2 linked regions of the Thiocystis violascens DSM 198 genome follow. The protein of the gene in region 1 interacts with the protein of each later gene in a pairwise test. Links are inferred from orthologs where the notes say so. Each region holds a gene or a part of one and is shown on either strand. Other genes may lie near its edges.

Evidence for each region. The genes of interacting proteins can lie anywhere in the genome.
Region 2: the proteins of lpdA (region 1) and odhB interact in binary tests that used the Escherichia coli proteins (3 or more experiments, as listed by UniProt). The link is inferred for Thiocystis violascens DSM 198 from one-to-one orthologs.

The regions. Positions count from the first base shown.
Region 1 is NC_018012.1:3,716,373-3,722,089, reverse strand. The notes cover bases 2,737-5,577. They hold lpdA (dihydrolipoyl dehydrogenase), read left to right. Parts: upstream 2,737-3,221; coding sequence 3,222-4,934; downstream 4,935-5,577. Other genes in these bases: THIVI_RS16500 (hypothetical protein), read left to right, coding at 4,950-5,577; THIVI_RS16510 (ATP-dependent 6-phosphofructokinase), read left to right, coding at 2,737-2,988. In the rest of the region: aceE (pyruvate dehydrogenase (acetyl-transferring), homodimeric type), read left to right, coding at 1-145; aceF (dihydrolipoyllysine-residue acetyltransferase), read left to right, coding at 180-1,910; more of THIVI_RS16510, read left to right, coding at 1,981-2,736; more of THIVI_RS16500, read left to right, coding at 5,578-5,654. UniProt on the Escherichia coli protein: Lipoamide dehydrogenase is a component of the glycine cleavage system as well as of the alpha-ketoacid dehydrogenase complexes.
Region 2 is NC_018012.1:4,193,627-4,199,071, reverse strand. Bases 1,657-4,656 are described here. They hold odhB (2-oxoglutarate dehydrogenase complex dihydrolipoyllysine-residue succinyltransferase), read left to right. Parts: upstream 1,657-2,529; coding sequence 2,530-3,783; downstream 3,784-4,656. Other genes in these bases: THIVI_RS24030 (restriction endonuclease), read left to right, coding at 3,960-4,656; THIVI_RS18650 (2-oxoglutarate dehydrogenase E1 component), read left to right, coding at 1,657-2,533. Also shown: more of THIVI_RS18650, read left to right, coding at 1-1,656; more of THIVI_RS24030, read left to right, coding at 4,657-4,676; THIVI_RS18640 (hypothetical protein), read left to right, coding at 4,878-5,445. UniProt on the Escherichia coli protein: E2 component of the 2-oxoglutarate dehydrogenase (OGDH) complex which catalyzes the second step in the conversion of 2-oxoglutarate to succinyl-CoA and CO(2).

The sequences.
Region 1 (5,717 bases):
ATTTTTCGAGGTGAATCGATATTACGTGGCGATCGCCGCGCTCAAGGCACTGGCGGACGAAGGGGAAATCCCCACGACGATGGTCTCAGAAGCCATCGCGAAGTACCGCATCGACCCGGAAAAGCCCAACCCGGTCACGGTTTGAAGCACCCGGCAACACAGGCCCAGGAGGACACAGCGTGGCAACCGTCGAAGAAATTCTGCTGCCCGACATCGGGGACTTTTCCAATGTCGAGGTGATCGAGATCCTGGTCGCCCCCGGTGACCGGATCGAAGTCGAGCAATCCGTGCTCACCCTAGAAAGCGAAAAAGCGACCATCGAGATTCCCTCGCCTAAGAGCGGCGTGGTGAAGGAGATTATCGCCAAGGTCGGAGGCAAAATCAGCCAGGGTTCGCCGCTGATGACACTTGAGGTGTCGGAGACGGCGGAGGCAAGCGATGTCTCGACTCCGACGGCGGAGCCAGCCGTCGCGACACCGGAAGTTCAGCCGTATCGGCCATCGGCCGCCACGCTCGCGACCCGGCCCGCACCCAAAGCGCCGGGAAAATCCGTCGATAGCGGCGAGACGGTTTCGGTCGTCCTGCCGGACGTGGGCGATTTCAGCGATGTCCCGGTGGTCGAGATCCTGATCGCCCCCGGCGACCGGATCGAGGTCAATCAATCCCTGCTGACGCTGGAGACCGACAAGGCGACCATGGAGATTCCCTCGCCTCAGGCGGGCGTGGTCGAGGAAGTAGTCGTGAAGCTCGGCGATACCCTGAACCCCGGCGATCTGATCCTGACCCTGCGCGCCGAACCCGGCGCCGAGACCAGTCCGCCAGCAGCCAGGGAAGCGGAGCGTCCGCCGCCCCGACCGACGCCGAGTCAGACCGCCACATCGATCCCCGACACCGCCGCCGAACGCTCGACCGTCAGCGTGCGGGCACACGGCGAGGCCGAGCGCCGACAGGCGCCGGTGCTGCCGCGTCCGGAGGATATGACCGCCATCGCCAAAGGCCGTAAGCCACACGCCAGCCCCGGCGTGCGCCGCTTCGCGCGCCAGCTCGGCGTCGACCTGGCGCGGGTCAAGGGGTCAGGCCCCAAGGGTCGCGTGGTCAAGGACGACGTGCAGAACTTCGTCAAACAGGCGCTCACCCAGGGCGCGGGCGCCGCCTCCGCGACGGCGCTGCCCTTCCAGCTCCCCTCGGCCCCCGAGATCGATTTTGCCCGTTTCGGCGAGGTCGAGCTGACCGAACTGCCGCGCATCAAGAAGATTAGCGGACGGCATTTGCATCGCAGTTGGATCACCGTCCCGCATGTCACCCAATTCGACGAGGCGGACATTACCGAACTGGAAGCCTTCCGCAAGAACCAGCAGGAGGCGGCCGCCAAGGAAGGCGTCAAGCTCACCTTCCTGCCCTTCCTGCTCAAGGTCGTCGCCACCGCGCTCAACCGGATGCCGATCCTCAAGGCATCCCTGAGCGGCGATGGCGAACACCTGATCCACAAACGCTTCACGCATATCGGCGTGGCGGTCGACACCCCCAAGGGACTGCTGGTGCCCGTGGTGCGCGACGTGGACCGGAAAAGTCTCTACGCGCTGGCCCGCGAACTGACCGACCTCAGCGCCAAGGCACGCGACGGCAAGCTGTTGCCCGGCGACATGCAGGGCGGCTGCTTCTCCATCTCCAGTCTCGGCGGCATCGGCGGCACCGCCTTCACGCCCATCGTCAACGCCCCTGAGGTCGCCATTCTCGGCGTCTCCCGCTCCGCGATCAAGCCGGTCTGGGACGGTGAAGCGTTCGCGCCGCGACTGCTGCTGCCGCTCTCGCTTTCCTACGATCACCGTGTCGTCGACGGGGCCGATGGGGCACGCTTCACGGCCTTGCTGGGGCAGTTGCTGGGGGATATTCGTCGGTTATTGCTGTAAAACTTCTTTTTTTCTCGTGACGCCGCGTCGTGGTGTCACGAGACAAACCCCTTCGATTCACGCCATCCAAATGATTCCCCCCAAAGAGGCCGACCACTTGAGCACGCAGAGACCGCGACGCATTGGCGTTCTGACCAGTGGGGGAGACGCTCCCGGCATGAATGCCTGCCTGCGCGCCATCGTGCGCACGGCGGTGTATCACAACCTGGAGGTGATCGGTTTCCAGCGCGGTTATTGCGGGGTGCTGCTCGGGGAATACCTGACCCTCGACGCGCGCTCGGTCGCCAACATCATCCATCGCGGCGGAACCATCCTGGGCAGCGCCCGCTGTCCCGAGATGCATCATGTCGAGGGACTGGAGCGCGCGGCGAGTACCCTGAAAGGACTCGGGATCGAGGCCCTGCTCGTGATCGGCGGCAATGGCTCCATGCAAGGCGCGCTGTCGCTCGCCGAGCATTGGTCCGGGCAAATCATCGGACTGCCCGGCACCATCGACAACGATTTGGGTGGCACCGACTGGACCATCGGCTTTTTCACCGCATTGGATACCGCGCTGGATGCCGCCGACCGTCTGCGCGACACCGCCGAGGCGTTCGATCGCATCTTCCTGCTGGAGGTCATGGGACGGCATGCCGGCTGGATCGCCCTGTTCACGGGCATCGGCGGCGGCGCCGAGGAGATTTTGATTCCCGAGCACGCCTACGACCCCGACACCATCGTCAAGCGCATCAAGGAATCCCGTTCCCGCGGCAAGCGCAGCCACATCATTGTCGTGGCCGAAGGCGCCTGCGAAGGGGGCGTGAGCCGGGTGGCGGCGGACATCGAGGGCCACGGCTTCGAGACGCGCACCTGCGTGCTGGGTCATGTCCAGCGCGGCGGCTCGCCAGTGGCGCTGGATCGCTATCTGGCCACCGAACTTGGCGTCTTCGCCGTCCAGGCGGCGCTTGATGGCAAGAGCCATGTACTCGCGGGCAAGCAGGGGAAGACCAATCGGTTGGTCCCACTGAACGAGGCCCTGGATGGCAATAACCAACCGCCCATGCATCTGCTGGAGATTAACCGCTTCCTGGCGACCTGAACCACCTGCCAAGTTGTCTCCCGCGATCTCCCAGACACCAACCGTTGTTCGTGGATTGATCGACATGATTTCTCGTGATACCGCTCTGCGGTGTCACGCCTCTGACGGCGCTCCGCATCCTTAGCAATCCGACGCAGACCTTCGCCTCACGCGCCCGGATCGTTTAGCATTCCCTCCCAATCGAATTCATTGATCACCCAGCGCCGCTTCAGGCCATAGAGAAATATTGCACCATGAACGAAACGATCGAAATCAAGGTTCCGGATATCGGCGACTTCAAGGATGTGGAAGTCATCGAGGTGCTGGTATCGCCCGGCGACCAAGTCACTGAAGAAGCGTCACTGATCGCCCTCGAAAGCGACAAGACGACCATGGAAATTCCCGCTCCGTGCGCGGGAACCGTCAAGTCCGTCAGCGTCAAGGTTGGCGACCGGGTCTCGCAAAACGCTGCCATCCTCACGCTGGAGGTCGACAGCGAAGCCGCCGCCCGCGTCAGATCCGGCGCCGCGGCAAACGTCGCCGGCGATCAAGGCCCGGCGGATCTGGTGACCGAGGTCGTGATCCTCGGCGCCGGTCCCGGCGGCTACACCGCCGCCTTCCGCGCCGCCGATCTGGGCAAGAAAGTGGTCCTGATCGAGCGTTACGAAACGCTCGGCGGGGTCTGTCTCAATGTCGGCTGCATCCCCTCCAAGGCGCTGCTGCATACCGCCGTCATCATGGAAGAGGTCAAAACGCTGGGCGTCATGGGCGTCACCTACGCCGCCCCCGAGGTCGATCTCGACCAGATGCGCGCGGGCAAGAATCAGGTGGTCGCCAAGCTCACCGGCGGACTCGCCGCCATGGCCAAGCAGCGCAAGGTGCAGGTGATCCAGGGCAGCGGGCGTTTCGAGTCGCCCAATCGCATCGGTGTCGAAACCAAGGAAGGCCGGGTACGCATCCAGTTCGACCAGGCCATCATCGCCTGCGGTTCGTCCTCGATCAAAATCCCCGGCTTTCCGCATGAAGATCCGCGCGTCATGGACTCCACCGACGCGCTCGCGCTGGCCGATGTGCCGGAGCGGATGCTGATCGTCGGGGGCGGCATCATCGGTCTGGAGATGGCGAGCGTCTACAGCGCGCTCGGCTCGAAGATCGACGTGGTGGAGTTCAAGGACCAACTCATGCCCGGCTGCGACCTGGATCTGGTCCGCTGTGTCGAGAAGATCATCAAGAAACGCTACGACCGGATCATGCTGGAAACCAAGGTCGCCAGTCTGAGCGCCAGCGCCGAGGGCATCAAGGCCGTCTTCGAGGGCAAGCATCCCGGCGAGTCGACCTACGACAAGGTGCTGGTCGCGGTGGGCCGTCTGCCCAACGGCAAGCTGATCAATGCCGAGGCCGCCGGGGTCAAGGTCGATCAGCATGGCTTCATCAAGGTCGATCAGCACATGCGCACCAACGTGCCCAACATCTTCGCCATTGGCGACGTGGTTGGCGGCCCGATGCTGGCCCACAAGGCGACTCACGAGGCCAAGGTCGCCGCTGAGGTGATCGCCGGACTGCCCGCGCTCTTCGACCCGCTGACCATTCCCTCGGTCGCCTACACCGACCCCGAGGTCGCCTGGATGGGGCTGACCGAAACCAAGGCCAAGGCCGACGGCATCCCCTACGAAAAAGGCGTCTTCCCCTGGGCCGCGAGCGGCCGCGCGCTCGGCATCCATCGCGACGAGGGCATGACCAAGCTGCTGTTCGACCCCGAGACCAAGCGCATCCTTGGGGCCGGCATCGCCGGACCCAACGCCGGCGAACTGATCGGCGAGGCCGTGCTGGCGCTGGAGATGGGCGCGGACATGGAAGACATCGGGCTGACCATCCACCCACATCCGACCCTGTGCGAAACCATCGGGCTGGCGGCGGAGATGGCGCATGGGTCGATTACGGATTTGATTGCGCCGAAGAAGCGTTAGGGTGCATCCAAATCCATGCCCAAGGAACCCGAGTTCGCAACAGCCGGAAGCCAGCGCTGGCTCCAGATTGCCGTCGCCAAGGCACCTCATCTCATCGAGCAGGCACTCCGCGATGCGGGTGCCATCGAGGAGGATGAAACGCTCGCTTGGTGCTCGCCAATTGGCTTCACGCACTTTGCGGAGTATCGCGATGAAGCGGCTTTCAGGATGCTTGGTATCGGCGAGTTTCCGATCCGCGACCTGACGGATTTCTGGCCCCGTCGCGGTCCGGTTTGGGATGGGCTGGCCGTCACGAATCGAGAGAGGTTCGTCCTCGTCGAAGCCAAGGCGCATGTCGCGGAGGTCTTGTCACCTCCATCGAAAGCTGGCCTAAAGTCCAGAGCGATCATTGATGCCGCGCTTGAGGAAGCGCGCGTATTCTATGCCCCGCGCTCAAACAAAGTTTGGTCAGAGCATTTCTACCAATATGTGAACCGCCTTGCACATCAATACCTTGTCGCACATGTCAACGAACTTCCTTCTCGCCTCGTCTTCCTTGACTTCTACAATGCCAGAGACATGAAAGGGCCATCCAGCGCCGCCGAGTGGGTGGGTGTAGCGAAACTGATTCATGCTTTCCTTGGGCTACCCGAATCACTCGAACGCTTTGGCGTCTATCATGCGTTCGTCGATGTGGAAGAACTGGAAAATGCACTCTGCTCTCCCAGTCAACTGGGCTGACTCATTTGACACATCAGCAGCTCGCGTTTGATTTGGTCGGCGATTTAACGATCTCCCGGTCTC
Region 2 (5,445 bases), 480 kb from region 1 along the record:
CAACCTGGATCCCATCCATCTGCGCGAGACGCCCCGGATCGCCGACCTGGATCCGGCCTATCACAACCTGGAACCGAACGATCTCGACCTGGTCTTCCACACCGGTTCGCTCTACGCCCCCGACCGCATGCCGCTGCGCGAGATCGTCGCGATGGTCGAGCAGACCTACTGCGGCACGGTCGGCTCCGAGTATATGCACATCACCAGCACCCCGGAGCGGCGCTGGATCCAGAAGCGCCTCGAAGGCTATCGCGCCACGCCCGAACTGGACGACGCCGATCGCCGCTGGCTGCTGACCCTGCTGACCGCCGCCGAGGGCTTCGAGAAATATCTGCACCAGCGCTACGTGGGCCAGAAACGCTTCTCGCTGGAGGGCGGCGACGCGCTCATCCCCATGCTCGACGAGCTGATCCAGCGCGCCGGGCGCAAGGGTCAGCAGGAGATCGTCATCGGCATGGCGCATCGCGGACGCCTGAATGTGCTGACCAACCTCTTCGGCAAGCCGCCCACCGACATCTTCGACGAGTTCGAGGGCCGGGTTCACATGGACTGGCGCAAGATGGCCGGCGATGTCAAATACCACATGGGCTTCGCCACCGACATCGAGACCCCTGGCGGCATCGTCCATCTGGTGCTGGGCTTCAACCCCTCGCACCTGGAGATCATCAACCCGGTCATCGAGGGTTCGGTGCGCGCCCGCCAGCGCCGCCGGCTCGACCGCGCGGGGAATCTGGTTCTGCCGGTGCTGATCCACGGCGACGCGGCCTTCGCCGGCCAGGGCGTGGTGATGGAGACCCTGCAACTCTCGCAGACCCGCAGTTATTCGACCGGCGGCACGGTCCACATCGTCATCAACAACCAGATCGGCTTCACCACCAGCCACCCGCTGGACGCGCGCTCCAGCGCCTATTGCACCGATGTCGGAAAGCTGGTTCAGGCGCCCGTGTTTCACGTCAACGGCGACGACCCGGAGGCGGTGATCTTCGTCACCCGCATGGCGCTGGATTTCCGTAACCAGTTCCACAAGGATGTCATCATCGATCTGGTCTGTTATCGCCGTCTCGGTCATAACGAGGCCGACGAACCGGCCGTGACCCAGCCGATGATGTACGCCAAGATCCGCAACCATCCGACCCCGCGCGCCGTTTATGCCGACCGGCTCGTCGCCGGGGGCGTCATCGAGAAAGACGCGGTGGACGCCATGATCGCCGACTACCGCGATTCGCTCGAACAGGGCGTGGTGGTCGCGCGCCCGGTGCTCTGCGGGCTCGATCATCTCTATCGGGTCGACTGGGGCTTCTGCCGGGGCACCGACTGGGATCAGGATCTGGACACCGGCGTCCCGCTCGCCAAACTCCAGGCGCTCACCGAAGCCATGCTGCGGCTGCCCGAGGGCTTCGCGCTCCATCCGCGCGTCGAAAAACTGTGGGACGAGCGGCGCAAGATGGGCCAGGGCGATCAACTCTTGAACTGGGGCTTCGCCGAGAATCTGGCCTATGCGACCTTGCTCGACGCCGGCATCCCGGTGCGTCTATCCGGGCAGGACGTGGGGCGTGGCACCTTTGTCCACCGTCACGCCAAGATCCACGATCAACTGACCGGCGACTCCTATACCCCACTTCAGCATCTGAGCGACACTCAAGGTGCCTTCATCGCCATCGACTCCATCCTCTCCGAGGAGGCCGTTCTCGGCTACGAATACGGCTTCGCCACCGCCGAGCCCACCGCGCTCACTTTGTGGGAGGCGCAGTTTGGCGATTTCGCCAACGGCGCGCAGGTGGTCATCGACCAGTTCATCACCTCCGCCGGAACCAAATGGGGTCTGTGCTGCGGGCTGGTCATGCTGCTACCGCACGGTCTCGAAGGTCAGGGCGCGGAACATTCCTCGGCGCGCATCGAACGCTTCCTACAACTCAGTGCCGAGCACAACATCCAGGTCTGCGTCCCCACCACACCGGCGCAGATGTTCCATCTGCTGCGTCGCCAGATGGTGCGCGACTACCGTAAACCGCTGATCGTGATGACGCCCAAAAGCCTGCTGCGGCATCGTCTGGCGGTCTCCTCGCTGGACGAACTCGCTGGCGGACAATTTCAGACGATCATCCCGGAGATCGATCCCATCGACCCCGCCGGGGTGGAACGGCTGATCTTCTGCTGCGGCAAGGTCTATTTCGATCTGTTGGAGGCCAGACGCGCCCGCAGTCTGACCAATGCGGCCATCATCCGACTCGAACAGCTCTATCCCTTTCCCAGCGAACCGTTCGCCGCTGCGATCGATCATTACGGCGCGACCGAGGAAATCGTCTGGTGCCAGGAAGAGCCACAGAACCAGGGCGCCTGGGACCAGATCAAGCATCGCTTCCACAATCTGATCCAGATGGGCAAACGCCCCTATTATGTCGGACGCGCCAGTTCCGCGGCCCCCGCCGTCGGGCATCGCGCCGCCCATGTCGAGCAGCACGAACGGCTGATCGACGAAGCCCTGACCGGCCAATTCAACCCGAAAATGAACAAAAGGATCCCCCCGCAATGAGCCGCGAAGTCCGCGTCCCCGCACTCCCCGAATCCGTCGCCGACGCCACCGTCGCGGCCTGGCACAAACAACCCGGCGACCAGGTCCGGGAGGGCGAGAATCTGGTCGATCTCGAAACCGACAAGGTCGTGCTGGAGGTGCCCTCCCCCGTGGACGGCGTGCTCGGCGCGATCCAGGCCCGCGAGGGCGATCTCGTGCAGGCCGACGCCGTGCTCGGGCTCATCGAGTCCGGCGCGCGCAAGGCGCCCGGCACGCCGCGTCCCAGCGTCACGTCGCCTTCCAGCCGGGCGCCGCTCGAATCCGTCGCCCCCATGAATTCGCCGCCCCAGCGACCGCGCCCTGGGCAGGTAATCGCCCCCGCCGCCCGCCGGCTGGTCAAGGAGATGAACCTGGACCCTCAGCAGATCCCCGGCAGCGGCAAGGATGGCCGGATCCAGAAGACCGACGTGGTGCAGTGGCTGGACGAGCGCGAACAGGCGGCGCCCGAGCACGACCCGGACGCGCTCAATCTCAGCGAAGCGCCCGCCCCCAGTCTGACCGGCGAGGCCGGACGCCCAGAACAGCGGGTGCCCATGACCCGTCTGCGCGCGCGCATCGCCGAGCGGTTGGTCCAGGCGCAGCAAAACGCCGCCCTGCTGACCACCTTCAACGAGGTCAACCTCAAGACGGTGCTGGAACTGCGCGAGAAGTACAAAGGACTGTTCGAGACCCGTTACGGCACGCGTCTGGGCTTCATGTCCTTCTTCGTCAAGGCGGCGGTGGACGCGCTCCAGCGCTTCCCCGCCATCAACGCCTCGGTGGACGGCGACGACATCGTCTATCACGGCTATTTCGACATCGGCATCGCCGTCAGCTCCCCGCGCGGACTGGTCGTGCCCACCCTGCGCAACTGCGACCAGTTGAGCATGTCCGACATCGAACAGGGCATCGCCGACTTTGGCCAGAAGGCGAAAGACGGCAGCCTGAGCTACGAGGAACTCACCGGCGGCACCTTTTCCATCACCAACGGCGGCGTCTTCGGCTCGCTGCTCTCGACGCCCATCCTCAACCCGCCGCAAAGCGCGATTCTAGGGATGCACAAGATCCAGGAGCGTCCCATCGTGGAGAATGGCCAGATCGTCATCGCCCCCATGATGTATCTGGCCCTGACCTATGATCATCGGATCATCGACGGACGCGAGGCGGTGCAATTTCTGGTCGCGATCAAGGAGATTCTGGAAGATCCGGCAAGGTTGCTGTTGCGGGTGTAGCGGAGGCGCGGACGTCGATTGGAGTCCCTGATGCGTCCGTTCAGGGGAAACACGGCGGAAACCCGAGACAGACCACGTTTTTCCCTTTCCCGACATTCAGCGAATAAACGTGGTCGGTCCCTGAATTTCACTGAATTTCACTGAATTTCACTGAATTTCACTTACACGAAACTGATATGGAAGAACTGACAACACCACCCTTACAGAAGAGAAAAAGGAGAAAGACTCCGTTACCCCCTCCAGATATGGGTGCGCATAGGAGGAATGCCCGCAAAGCCTCTGATAAGCTGAAAAGCGGGGAACGCCTCTCAGACGAAGAACTTATTTCTCTCTTCAAAGCAGACTATATCGAAAATGAAAAATTAGAAAAAGTAATATCATTATATGGCCAAGATGAATCATTAAAACTCTTTGCGGGTTTTGACTGGAGCAGAAAAAAAAGGCTAGTCGAAATTCAATCAAGAATAATTTGCCTAAACATTGAACTAGAGCTTATCGAATATTTCAAAAAGCATCCAGAACAATTATATACAATATCGCCTAGAAAGTTCGAAGAGTTCGTTGCAGCCGTATTCCGAAATCATGGCTTTGAGGTTCAGCTAACACCCGAAACAAGGGATGGTGGCATGGATATTATAGCGGTCCATAAATCTCCTTTAACTGGAAGCACCGTAAGCTTGATTGAATGCAAAAGATATACCCCTGATAACAAGGTTGGGATAGGAGTTGTTCAAAGGCTTTTGGGAAATGTAATACAACAAGAAGCCCATAAAGGCGTGGTAGTAACCACCTCATTTTTCACTAGAGATGCCATTGCTGTATCAAAACAATCAAGAAACATACTGACTTTAAGTGATTACTCTTCCATCATGTCATGGTTAACGTCAGTATAAACTTTCTAAAGGAAACCCTGGACAGACCAGGTTTTTTCATTTCCCGCCTTTCAGCGAATAAACATGGTCTGCCCCTGAATTTCCTCCCTCTTGTTCCCCGCAATCTCACAAAGTCGTTGACGATGCGCCGGTTTTCAGATAATAAAATCTGTACTCTTGTACCGGAACGGCCCCGGTTTAGTCTTGACGTTAGGGAACTTCATGCACTACATCCTCAATCGTTTCATTCTCGGTGACACTCGCGAAGTGTTGATCTCATCTGACCAGTTCTCCGAAACAGCTAACGCCCATGAGCGCATGCAACTCACTATTGCGTCAGAAGAAAAATTCGATGCTGTTGCTCGAAATTACCTCGACTTTGAAAGCGACATGCTGACAAGCTCTCTTGAGACCGCTCTTGTTGGCTTCGGGCAGGGCATGGAGCAAATGGGAATTCGTCGGTTACTAAATCGAAAGCTCTCCAACCTCCTCAGCGCAACCCGCTCATACGTCGACTTCATTCGTCATGCTACTAAGATCGTCCTTCCTAATGAAGCCGACTCGAAAAAAATTGCAGAGCTATTTTCCGAACACTATGACACATCCCTGGCATATCGCACCCTTGATGTGCTGCGAAATCATGCTCAACACGCCGGCTTTCCCATTCAAAGCATTGAGTACACAACAACGGCGTTGCATGAAATGCCAGGTACATCCCTAAAGAAGACCATCGCACCTATATTGAACATCGAAGAGCTTGAGCAGAACAAGGAACTAAAAAAGTCTGTGG